2 regions of the Allobosea sp. RCC_152_1 genome follow, and region 2 is predicted to be linked to the other one. Evidence: predicted binding sites of a transcription regulator. Region 2 holds the regulator's gene; the other holds the start of a gene.
The links. The regulator PhoB, encoded in region 2, activates phosphate uptake and scavenging genes when phosphate is short. The targets are predictions, from matches to a motif close to TGTCATNNANCTGTCAT.
Positions count from the first base shown of each region.

Region 1 (5,884 bases), on a different contig from region 2:
GGCGAGACGCGCGATGTCGCCGCGGTGGCCTCGCGCTCGCTGCGCCGCCTGCTGCGCGCCTTCCTGTCGGAGCTTTGAACCATGTCGGACGACGCTTTCGCCAGACGCGCGCTCGCGCTGCTCGACCTGACCGACCTCGCCGACGACGCCACCGAGGACGGCGCCCGCGATCTCTGCCGCCGCGCCGTCTCCGGACCGGTTCCGGTCGCGGCGGTCTGCCTCTGGCCGCGCTTCGTCGCGACGGCGCGCGAGGCCTTGGGCGACGGTCCGGTGCGGATCGCGACGGTCGTCAATTTCCCGGAGGGCGGGACGCCGATCGCGCCGGTCATCCGCGAGACCGAGGAGGCGCTGGAGGCCGGCGCCGACGAGATCGACCTCGTCCTGCCCTGGCAGGCCGTGCTCGCCGGCCATACGACGGCGGCGACCGCGATGCTTCGCAATGTCAGGATGCGCTGCGGCGACAAGCTGATGAAGGTCATCCTTGAGACCGGGGAATATCCCGATCTCGAAAAGGTCAGGACGGCGGCCGAGCTCGCCATCGCCTGGGGCGCGGACTTCATCAAGACATCGACCGGCAAGACCGCCCGTTCGGCGAGCATCCCCGCCGCGCGCGTCATGCTCAACGTCATCGCCATGGCCGGCCGGCCGGTCGGGCTGAAACCCTCCGGCGGCATCCGCACACTCGCCGACGCCAAAGGCTATCTCGACCTCGCCGATGCGATCATGGGGCCGGACTGGGCGACGCCGCGAACCTTCCGCTTCGGCGCGAGCGGCCTGCATGGCGCCTTGCTCGCGGCGATCGACGGCGCCGCGGCCGGTGAGGCCGCACCGGGGACTTACTGATGCGGCTGACGCAGGAGATCATCGCGGCCAAGCGCGACGGCCATGAAGTGCCCGATGCCGATATCCGCCAGATCATCGCCGGGCTGACCGACGGCTCGGTCAGCGAGGGGCAGGCGGCGGCCTTCGCCATGGCCGTGTTCTTCAACGACATGACCGAGAAGGAGCGCGTGGCGCTGACGCTCGCCATGCGCGATTCCGGCACGGTGCTGAACTGGGACGATCTGCCCGGCCCCGCCCTCGACAAGCACTCGACCGGCGGCGTCGGCGATACGGTGAGCCTGCCGCTGGCAGCCGCGGTCGCGGCCTGCGGCGGCTATGTCCCGATGATCTCCGGCCGCGGCCTCGGCCATACCGGCGGCACGCTCGACAAGCTCGACGCGGTGCCGGGCTATGTGACGCAGCCCGATCTCGCCCTGTTCCGCAAGGTGGTGCGCGAGGCCGGCTGCGCCATCATCGGCCAGACCGCCGATCTCGCCCCGGCCGACAAGCGCCTCTACGCCATCCGGGACGTCACCGCGACGGTGGAATCGCTGCCGCTGATCACGGCCTCGATTCTGTCGAAGAAACTCGCCGCTGGCCTGCACGGCCTCGCCATGGACGTGAAGTTCGGCTCCGGCGCCTTCCTGCCGGAACCCGCGAAGGCGCGCGCCCTGGCGCAGGCGCTCGTCGGCGTCGCCAACGACTCCGGCCTGCCGACCACAGCGTTGCTCACGGACATGGACGAGCCGCTCGCCAGCGCCGCCGGCAATGCGCTCGAGGTTGCCTATGCGCTCGACCATCTGACCGGTCGCCGGCGCGAGCCGCGCTTCCACGAGGTCACGGTCGCGCTCGGCGCCGAGATGCTGCTGCTCGGCCGTCTGGCGGCGAACCTCGACGAAGCGCGTGGCAGGATCGAGGATGCCTTCGCCTCGGGTGCCGCGGCCGAGCGCTTCGCCAGGATGGTGGTGGCGCTGGGCGGCCCTGCCGATCTGCTCGAAGCGCCGGCAAAGCATCTCGCCGCGGCGCCGGTCGTGAAGCCGGTCTTCGCCGAGACGGCCGGGATGGTCTCGGGCATCGATACCCGCGCCGTCGGCCTCGCGGTCGTGGCGCTGGGCGGCGGCCGGTTGCGGCCGCAGGACGGCATCGACCATGCGGTCGGCCTCACCGATATGGCCGGCATCGGCGCGACGCTCGGGCCGGACCGTCCGCTCGCCATCGTCCATGCGCGCGGCGAGGACGCTTTCCTTGCGGCAAGCGAGCGCTTGCGCAAGGCCTATCGGATCGGAGAGGGTGCGGCGCAGGGCGAGCTGGTCGCCGGACGGATCACGGAGAGAACACGGGCATGAGTTTGCTTCTGGCCATGACGGGCTGGCATGTCGAGGACTGGCGGGCGCGCTTCCAGGCGCTGCTGCCGGAGATGCCGATCGTGGTGCCGGGCGAGCCCTTCGACCGCCGCGCCGTGCATTATGTTGCGAGTTGGAAGCATCCGGCCGGCAGCCTGACCGGCCTGCCGAACCTCGCGGCGATCTTCTCGCTCGGTGCCGGCGTCGATTTCCTCTTCGCCGACGACAAATTGCCGGAAGTGCCGATCGCACGCGTGGTCGACCCCGACCTGACGACGCGGATGAGCGAATATGTCGTGCTGCATTGCCTGATGTATCTGCGCCAGCAGCATCGCTACATGCGCCAGCAGCAGGCGAAGCTCTGGGAAGACGACCGCAACCAGCCGGCGGCCCGTTCCGTCCGTGTCGGCATCATGGGGCTCGGCGAACTCGGCCTCGATGCTGTGGCCAAGCTCAAGATCATCGGCTTCGACGTGGCCGGCTGGAGCCGCTCGCCGAAGAGCGTCGAAGGGCTGCAGACCTTCTCCGGCGAGGATGGCATGAAGGATTTCCTGGCGCGGACCGACATCCTCGTCAGCCTGGTGCCGCTGACGCCCGAGACGCGCGGCATCCTCAACGCCGGGCTTTTTGCGGGGCTCGCGCAGGACGGCCGGCTCGGCGGGCCCTTCCTGATCAATCCGGGCCGCGGCGGCCTTCAGGTTGCCGATGACATCATCGCCGCGCTCGATGCCGGCACGCTCAAGGGTGCGACGCTCGACGTGTTCGAGACCGAGCCGCTGCCGGTGGAGTCGCCGCTGTGGAGCCATCCGGGCGTGACCGTCACCCCGCATAACGCGGCGATGTCCGAGCCGGAGGCGATCGCCACGCTGGTCGCGGCGCAGATCAGGCGGCTGGAGGCGGGCGAGCCGCTGCTGCATGCCGTCGATCCGGCCCGGGGCTACTGAGCACTGGCCCGAAAAGTCGAATCCGGTTTTCGGAAGCGGCCGATGCCGTAGCGCCATCTGGCGCCTTCACCGAACCGTCACCCCGTTGTTGTCGGGGTGCCATCCGGGCGCGCGAAGCCGGCTGGTCCTTTTCAGCCCGGAGAATTTCATGCGCTCGTCGCTCGCCATTATCCTGCTTCTGTCGTCCACCATGCTCGCCGGAGCGCAGGAGTCTCCGAAGGAATTTCCCGCGAAGCTTCTGAGCCAGGCGCTGCTGCCGGCCGAGACGATCATCCCCGCCCCCGCCGATGCGCCGGCCGATCTCAAGGTTTCCGGCAAGTTCGTCACGCCGGGCAAGCGCGTCGAGGCCGTCAGCACGGTGATGGGCACCTCGGGCGGGCGCCCGACGGGGCTCTCGACCCCCTTCGCCGGCCAGCCGGTCCAGGGCTTCTCCGGCATCCGTTCGCTGGGCAACAACGAGTTCCTCGTGCTGACCGATAACGGCTTCGGCGCCAAGGTGAACTCGCCCGACGCGATGCTGTTCTTTCATCGCCTGAAGGCCGATTTCGGCAAGGGCGCGCTCGAACGTGTCTCGACCACCTTCCTGCACGATCCCGACAAGAAGGTCCCCTTCCGCATCGTCCATGAGGGCACCGAGAAGCGCTACCTGACCGGCGCCGATTTCGATCCGGAATCGATCCAGCCGATCGGTGGCAAATACTGGATCGGCGAGGAGTTCGGCCCCTATCTCATCCGCGTCGACGCCAATGGCAAGGTCGAGGCCGTGTTCGAGACGCTGGTCGACGGCAAGCCGGCCCGCTCGCCCGATCACTACGCCGTCACCACCCCGGCCGCGCCGAACCTGCCGGTCGAGTTCAATGTCCGCCGCTCGAAGGGCTTCGAGGGCATGGCCCAGTCGCCGGATGGCCGCTTCCTCTACCCGCTGCTCGAAGGCCCGCTCTGGAACGCGGAAACCAAGGGCAACGAGGAAGTCGACGGCAAGGAAGTCCTCCGCATCCTCGAATTCGACGTCCAGAACGAGAAGTGGACCGGCCGTTCCTGGTTCTTCCCGCTCGAAGCCAAGGGTCTCGCCATTGGCGACTTCAACATGATCGATGCCACGACGGGCCTGATCATCGAGCGCGACAACGGCGAGGGCACCGCCGACAAGGCCTGCGCGCCGGGAAGCCGCGGCCCGGACTGCTTCCACGACATCGCCAAGCACAAGCGGATCGTCAAGATCGAGATGACCGACGCCAATGTCGGCAAGCCCGTGCGCCGTATCGGCTATATCGACCTGATGAAGATCGCCGATCCCGACGGCAAGGCGAAGCAGGGCACGAAGGGCGGTGTCTTCACCTTCCCGTTCTTCACCATCGAGAACGTCGACGTGGTCGACCGGGCGAATGGCGTGATCGTCGTCGGCAACGACAACAACCTGCCCTTCTCCTCCTCGCGCGACCCGAAGAAGGCCGACGACAACGAACTCGTCCTGCTGTCGGTGAAGGATCTGCTCGACGCGAAGTGAGATCGTGCCTGCGCCGGCACCGCAGTGCGCGGGGTCGGCGCGGTCGTTCCTCGTCTGTTCTTGAAATATTGCCGGCTCGGCGTATAATAAATCGACCAAGCGCCTCGTGCGCGAGGCGTAGTGGTTGGATGATCTTCACCGATGGAGGTGATCATGTTGACCGCGAATACGAACATCAGACGGTCGCAGGACTGGCTAAACCTGATCCTTGCCGCGCTGCTGTTCTTCTCACCCTGGTTCATGGGCTTTGTCGGCGACTTCATGCCGACGCGCAATGCCTGGATCGTCGCCGTGGTGCTCGCCCTGGTCGCGGTCGCCGCGCTCACGGCCTTCGCCGAGTGGGAGGAATGGCTGAACCTGGCACTCGGGCTCTGGCTGGTGGCCTCGCCCTGGATGCTCGGCTTCACCGGCAATCCCGCCGCCTTCCGGACCCATATCGTCCTCGGTTTGCTGACCGCGGCGGTTTCGGCCTGGGCGGTCTGGGATTACCATCACGAGCCGCACGCAACGGCCTGAGGAGCTTCGCGCTCTTCCTGGCGGAACTGGCCCCCGCGCGGTCTAATTCCGCAGCGCGCCGGGGCCGGCTACCGCCGCCGGCGGGCATTTGCCCGAGATGATCATGCCCAGCACCTCGTCCTGGGTGACGTCCGCCGTGCGGGCCGTCCCGACGACCTTGCCGTTCTTCATCACCGTGACGCGGTCGGCGAGGTCGAAGACATCGTGCAGATCGTGGCTGATCAGGAAGATGCCGATGCCCTGTTTCTTGAGCTGCAGGATCAGCTCGGCCACTTGCTTCGTCTCGGCCGGGCCGAGCGCGGCGGTGGGCTCGTCCATGATCAGCACACGGGCGTTGAAATAGATCGCGCGGGCAATCGCGACCGATTGGCGCTGGCCGCCGGAAAGCGCCTTCACCGGCTCCTTGAAGCGCCGGAAATGCGGGTTGAGCCGGCCCATCACCTTGCGGGTCTCGGATTCCATCGTCGCGTCGTCGAGCGTGCCCCAGCCGGTCAGCAATTCCCGGCCGAGGAAGATATTGGCGGCGGCATCGACATTGTCGGCGAGCGCCAGCGTCTGGTAGATCGTCTCGATGCCGTGGCGCTTGGCGTCGCGCGGGCTCGCGACCGTCACCTCCTCGCCATTCACCCGGATCGTGCCGGCATCGGCCCGGTAGGCACCGGACAGGATCTTGATCAGCGTCGACTTGCCGGCGCCGTTATGGCCGAGCAGCCCGACGACCTCGCCCGGCATCAGGTCGATGCTGGCGCCGT
Region 1 is NZ_JBFUPU010000004.1:312,641-318,524, reverse strand. Features, by position in the region: gene AB6806_RS16215 (purine-nucleoside phosphorylase) at 1-78, shown strand, start outside; gene deoC (deoxyribose-phosphate aldolase) at 82-843, shown strand; gene deoA (thymidine phosphorylase) at 843-2,168, shown strand; gene AB6806_RS16200 (2-hydroxyacid dehydrogenase) at 2,165-3,109, shown strand; gene AB6806_RS16195 (esterase-like activity of phytase family protein) at 3,258-4,616, shown strand; gene AB6806_RS16190 (SPW repeat protein) at 4,770-5,132, shown strand; gene AB6806_RS16185 (ATP-binding cassette domain-containing protein) at 5,175-5,884, opposite strand, start outside.
Region 1: AB6806_RS16195 (esterase-like activity of phytase family protein) is a predicted target of PhoB. The motif match lies at 3,174-3,190, and genes of this name have one in related genera.

Region 2 (5,884 bases):
GCGACCAGGACCGTGTCGGGCGTGCCGCGCTCGACGATCTCGCCCTTGTCCATGAAGACGACGTCGTTCGCCACCTCGCGCGCGAAGCCGAGCTCATGGGTGACGACGATCATCGTCATGCCGCTGGCGGCGAGGTCGCGCATCACGTTCAGCACCTCGCCGACGAGCTCGGGATCGAGCGCCGAGGTCGGCTCGTCGAACAGCATCAGCTTGGGCTTCATCGCCAGCGCCCTGGCGATGGCGATGCGCTGCTGCTGCCCGCCCGAGAGCTCGCTCGGATAGGCGTCGCGCTTCTCGGCGAGGCCGACACGCTCCAGCAGCGCCATGGCATCCGCGACGATCTCCTTGCGCGGCCGCTTCAGCACGGTCAGCGGCCCCTCGATGATGTTCTGCAGCGCCGTCATGTGGTTGAACAGGTTGAAGCGCTGGAACACCATGCCGGTGACGAGGCGCTGGCGCGCGATCTCCGGGTCGGTCAGCTCGTGCAGCTCGTCGCCGACGCGGCGATAGCCGATCAGTTCGCCATCGACGCGGATCGCGCCCTGGTCGATCTTCTCGAGCTGGTTGATGCAGCGCAGCAGCGTGGACTTGCCCGAGCCAGACGGCCCGATGATGCACTGGACCATGCCGGGCTCGACCGAGAGCGAGACGTCGTTCAGCGCCTTCAGATCGCCGAAGAACTTGCTGACATTGGCGACGGTGACGATGGCGGTATCCGCATCCGCCTGGTTCTGCGCCGCGCTCATGCCGGCTCCTCCTCGATCTTGACGGTGCGTTTCGCCCGCCTCTCGCCGCGTCCCTTCGAGAAATGGCGCTCGAGGAAATACTGCCCGATCTGCAGCAGCGTCACCACGAGCAGATACCAGCCGGCGGCGACGATCAGCAATTCGATGACGCGGGCATTGGCGAAATAGATCGTCTGGGCGTTGCGCAGGATCTCGGCATACTGGATCACGCTCGCCACCGAGGTCAGCTTCACCATGCTGATCACCTCGTTGCCGACCGGCGGAATGATGACGCGCATCGCCTGCGGCAGCACGATGCGACGCAGCGCCGTCAGCCGCGTCATGCCGATCGCCTTGGCGGCTTCGGTCTGCCCGGTATCGACGGAGAGGATGCCGCCGCGCACCACCTCGGCGGTATAGGCGCCCTGGTTCATGCCGAGCCCGAGCAGCGTCGCCATGAACGGACCGATGATGTCGATGGTGCGCCAGGAGAACAGCCCGGGAATGCCGATGGTCGGGAAGACCAGCGCCAGGTTGAACCAGATCAGGAGCTGCAGCAGCAGCGGCGTGCCGCGGAAGAACCAGATGTAGAACAGCGCGACGCTGCGCAGCACCGGGTTCGGCGACATATACATGATCGCGAAGACGACCCCGAGCACGATGCCCAGCGTCATTGCGCAGACCGTCATGATCAGCGTGTTGCCGAGACCGGAGAGGATCGCGGGCGCGGTGAAGAACTGCCCGACCACCGGCCAGGCGATGTCGCCCTTGACGAAGGCGGCGACGATCCAGGCGAGGACAGCGATGATGAGCGCCGCCGCGACCCAACGCCCATAGAAACGACGCGGCACGATCCTGAGTCGCGCGATCGCGGCCAGATCGCGGCTGGCGACCGGCGAGGTGACGGCATGGCTCATCGACGGCGCTCCCGGACAGGCTTGCCGGCGGCTCTCGAAAGCGCCATCGACCGCGATGCCGTTGGTCCGCGGAAACCACCGCAGCACGGGCAGATTGTCAAATTCATGCGAGCCCCTCCTCCCCAAGCGTAAGAATGACCTCTTGACCCGGCAGCCAGCAAACGAAACGATCTCCGGTAGCCTAGTCCAAAACGGAATACCCATGGCCTTGCGGCCCCCGCCCTCCTCCACCGCCATGCGCGCCTTCGTCACCGTCGCGCGACTGGGCTCGACCGCCCGCGCCGCAGGCGTCGTCAACCTGACGCAGAGCGCGGTCTCCAAGCAGATCCTGTCGCTCGAGCACCATCTCGGCACCGTGCTGTTCGAGCGCAATCCGGTCGGCCTCAAGCTCACCGAGGCCGGCGCAATCTACCTGCCCTATGCCGAGGCCGCCCTGGAGCAGATGGAACGCGGTGCGATGCGCCTGGCCGAGCGCGTCGCCATCGCCCGGCCGATCCGGTTGCACATGGTCGCCATCGCCGGCGAGCGCTGGCTGATGGAGCGCTTCCCCGTCTTCGCCGAGGCCCATCCCGGCGTCGATGTCCAGTTCACCAACTATGTCAGCGAAAACGAGACGGAAGAGCCCGACATCGAGATCAACCACGGCACCCCGCCCTGGCCCGGCAAGGAGGCGCATTATCTGTTCGGCCGCGATGTCGCCCTCGTCGCCGCGCCCGAATTGCTGGAGCGCATGGGCGGTTTCCGCCGCGCCGCCGACATCCAGAAGATGACGCTGCTGCAGCATTACCAGATGCCGGCCTTCTGGGCCGAGTTCACCGAGGCGCATGGCCTGCGCGGCGCGGTGCCGGCCCATACCGTCCGATACGGCTATTACTCCGTCATCATCCGCGCCGCGGTCGCGGGGCTCGGCGTCGCGCTGGCGCCACGCTGCTATGTCGCCGAGGAACTGGCTTCGGGCGCATTGGTCAACCCGCTCGATATCGGCTTCACCAGCGTCACCGGCTGCTGGCTGACCCGCCGCCTGGACCAGCCCTCGCGCCCCGGCCTCGACGCCTTCATCGCCTGGCTGAGGACGGAGGCCGCGGCTTTCGACGCGGCGACGCGAGCAGCCTGAGCGCCCGCAACCTCCCGGCCGGCCATGCGTTGACATCGGCACAGGAGGAGGCCGCCATGATCACCATTCTTCCGGCTCCCGACCATGTTCTCGCCATCGCGTTCAGCGGCACCATCGAGCCGGCCGATATCGAGCGCGTCGCCGCCGATGTCGAAGACCGGCTGAGCCGGCACGAGAAGGTCGCGATCCTCGCCGATATCACCGCCTTCGACGACATGACCTTCGCCGCCGCCTGGAAGGACGCGCGCTACAGCTTCGGCAAGCTCTGGGAACTCAGGCGCTTCCCCAAGGAGGCGATCATCGTCGAGAAGGGCTGGCTCGATCGCGTCGCGCGGCTCTTCGCCCCGGTGGTCCCCTTCGTCGAGATCCGCACCTTCCCGCCGGCCGAGCGCGAAGCCGCGCTGGCCTGGGCCGCCGATATCGAGGGCGGCCCCGACACCTGAAGCACGGGCGCTGCGAGCCGGGGCTCGGCTCGCGTGTCAGCTCCGGCGGCGGTCAGCTTCTGGCGAACGTCTCGTCGAAGGCATAGCCCGCGCCGCGCACGGTCCGGAGCGGGTCCTTGGCGTCGGCAGGCGTGATCGCCTTGCGCAGGCGGCCGACATGCACGTCGACGGTGCGCTCGTCGATATAGACGTCCCGGCCCCAGACGGCGTCGAGGAGCTGGGCGCGGGAATAGACGCGGCCCGGTGCCTGCATCAGGAACTCGAGCAGGCGGAACTCGGTCGGCCCCAGATGCAGCTCGCTGCCGGCGCGGCGGACGCGCCGGGTGGTGCGGTCGAGCTCAAGGTCGCCCGCCTGCAGAAGACCGGCGACATGGCCGGGCTTCGCCCGGCGCAGCAGCGCCTGGATGCGCGCCGTCAGCTCCGGCAGGGAGAACGGCTTCACGACATAGTCGTCGGCGCCGGTCGCGAGCCCGCGCACCCGCTCGGTCTCCTCGCCGCGCGCCGTCAACATGATGATCGGCACCCGCTCGGTGTCGCGCCGCGAGCGCAGCCGGCGGCAGAGCTCGATGCCGGAAAGGCCCGGCAGCATCCAGTCCAGCAGCACCAGATCGGGCGTGTGGTCGCGCAGATGCAGTTCGGCGTCGTCCCCCCGCGCCACGCTGTCGACCTCGAAGCCCTCGGCTTCGAGGTTGTAGCGCAGCAGCAGGGTGAGAGGCTCTTCGTCCTCGACGATCAGGATGCGTGCCGCCATGATTCCTTAGCCTCAGCTACCCGTGATCGCCTCGACCTCGATATTGGTCGTGTCGAGCTTCGGCCGGTTCGCGTCGAGCGAGTCACCGGTGATGAGATAGTGGATCGTCTCGGCGATGTTGGTGGTGTGGTCGCCGATGCGCTCGATGTTCTTGGCGCAGAACAGGAGATGCGTGCAGAAGGTGATGTTGCGCGGATCTTCCATCATATAGGTCAGGAGCTCGCGGAACAGCGAGGTGTAGAGCGCGTCGATCTCGTCGTCGCGGCGCCAGACCTCGAGCGCCTTCTGCTCGTTGCCGGCGGCATAGGCGTCGAGCACGTCCTTGAGCTGCGCCTGAACGAGGCGGCTGATGTGCTCCAGCCCGACCACGGCGCGGTGCGGCGGCTGGAACTGCCCGGAGATGGCGACGGCGCGCTTGGCGATGTTCTTGGCGAGATCGCCGACACGCTCGACATCCGCCGCGATGCGGATGGCGGAGATCAGCTCGCGCAGATCGTTGGCCAGCGGCTGGCGCCGGGCGATGGTCAGCACCGCCTTCTCCTCGACCTCGCGCTGGAGATTGTCGAGGCGCTGATCGGCGGAGATGATCTTCTGGGCCAGCGTGGTGTCGCGGCGCACCAGCGCCACGGTCGCATCGCCGAGCATGCGCTCGGCCATCCCGCCCATTTCGGCGAGGCTGCGGCGAAGGCCTTCGAGATCGGCGTCGTAGGAGCGGACGATATGGTCGGTCATGGGGTTCCTCCTCCGTCGCCGCTCAGCCGAACCGGCCGGTGACGTAATCCTGCGTCTGCTTCTTCGCCGGGTTCATGAAGATCGTGTTGGTCGGCGCGAACTCGATGACCTCGCCGAGATACATGAAGGCCGTGTACTGCGAGATGCGCGCCGCCTGCTGCATGTTGTGCGTCACGATGGCGATGGTGAAGTCGCTCTTGAGCTGCTCCAGCAGGTCCTCGATCTTGCCGGTCGAGATCGGGTCGAGCGCCGAGGTCGGCTCGTCGAACAGGATCACTTCCGGCTTCTGCGCGATGGTGCGCGCGATGCACAGGCGCTGCTGCTGGCCGCCGGAGAGGCCCATGCCGGAGCTCTTCAGCTTGTCCTTGACCTCGTCCCAGAGCGCGGCGCGGCGCAGTGCGCCCTCGACGCGGTCGTCGAGCTCCGACTTCGGCGGCTTCTCGTAGAGGCGGATGCCGAAGGCGACGTTGTCGTAGATCGACATCGGGAACGGCGTCGGCTTCTGGAACACCATGCCGACGCGCGAGCGCAGCTCGTTCACATCGACGTCGTTGGAGATGATGTTGCGTCCGTCGAGCATGATCTCGCCGGTCGCCTTCTGCTCCGGATAGAGCGAGTAGATCCGGTTGAAGATGCGCAGCAGGGTCGACTTGCCGCAGCCCGAAGGCCCGATCAGCGCCGTGACATGGCGGTCACGGAAGTCGAGATTGATGTTCTTCAGCGCCTTGTGCTCGCCGTAGTAGAAATCGAGGTTTTTCACCGCGATCCGGACGGGAGCCTCGGCATCGAGCGACTGCGGGGAGAGTTCAAGGGTCGAAAGCATCGACATGGTCCTCAAGGTCGGGCGCGACCGGGCTGGATTCAAGTCTTATTTGCCGCCGGCGACGACGCGCCGGGCGATGATCGAGAGCAGCAGGATCGAGATCGTGATGATCAGCGAACCAGCCCAGGCGAGTTGCTGCCAGTTCTCGTAAGGGGCGGAGGCGAACTGGTAGATCGTGACCGGCAGGTTGGAAACGCCGCCGACGAGATTGGGCGAGAACCAGAAATTGTTGTTCAGCGCGGTGAAGATCAGCGGCGCCGTCTCGCCGGCGATGCGGGCGAGTGCCAGCAGGATGCCAGTGACCATGCCGGCCTTCGCCGCGCGCCAGGTCACGCTGGTGATGACGACGGAAGGCGGCGCGCCGAGCGCCGAGCCTGCC
Region 2 is NZ_JBFUPU010000002.1:740,977-746,860, forward strand. Features, by position in the region: gene AB6806_RS09955 (amino acid ABC transporter ATP-binding protein) at 1-746, opposite strand, end outside; gene AB6806_RS09960 (amino acid ABC transporter permease) at 743-1,642, opposite strand; gene AB6806_RS09965 (LysR substrate-binding domain-containing protein) at 1,845-2,756, shown strand; gene AB6806_RS09970 (SpoIIAA family protein) at 2,813-3,199, shown strand; gene phoB (phosphate regulon transcriptional regulator PhoB) at 3,252-3,950, opposite strand; gene phoU (phosphate signaling complex protein PhoU) at 3,963-4,682, opposite strand; gene pstB (phosphate ABC transporter ATP-binding protein PstB) at 4,705-5,511, opposite strand; gene pstA (phosphate ABC transporter permease PstA) at 5,551-5,884, opposite strand, start outside.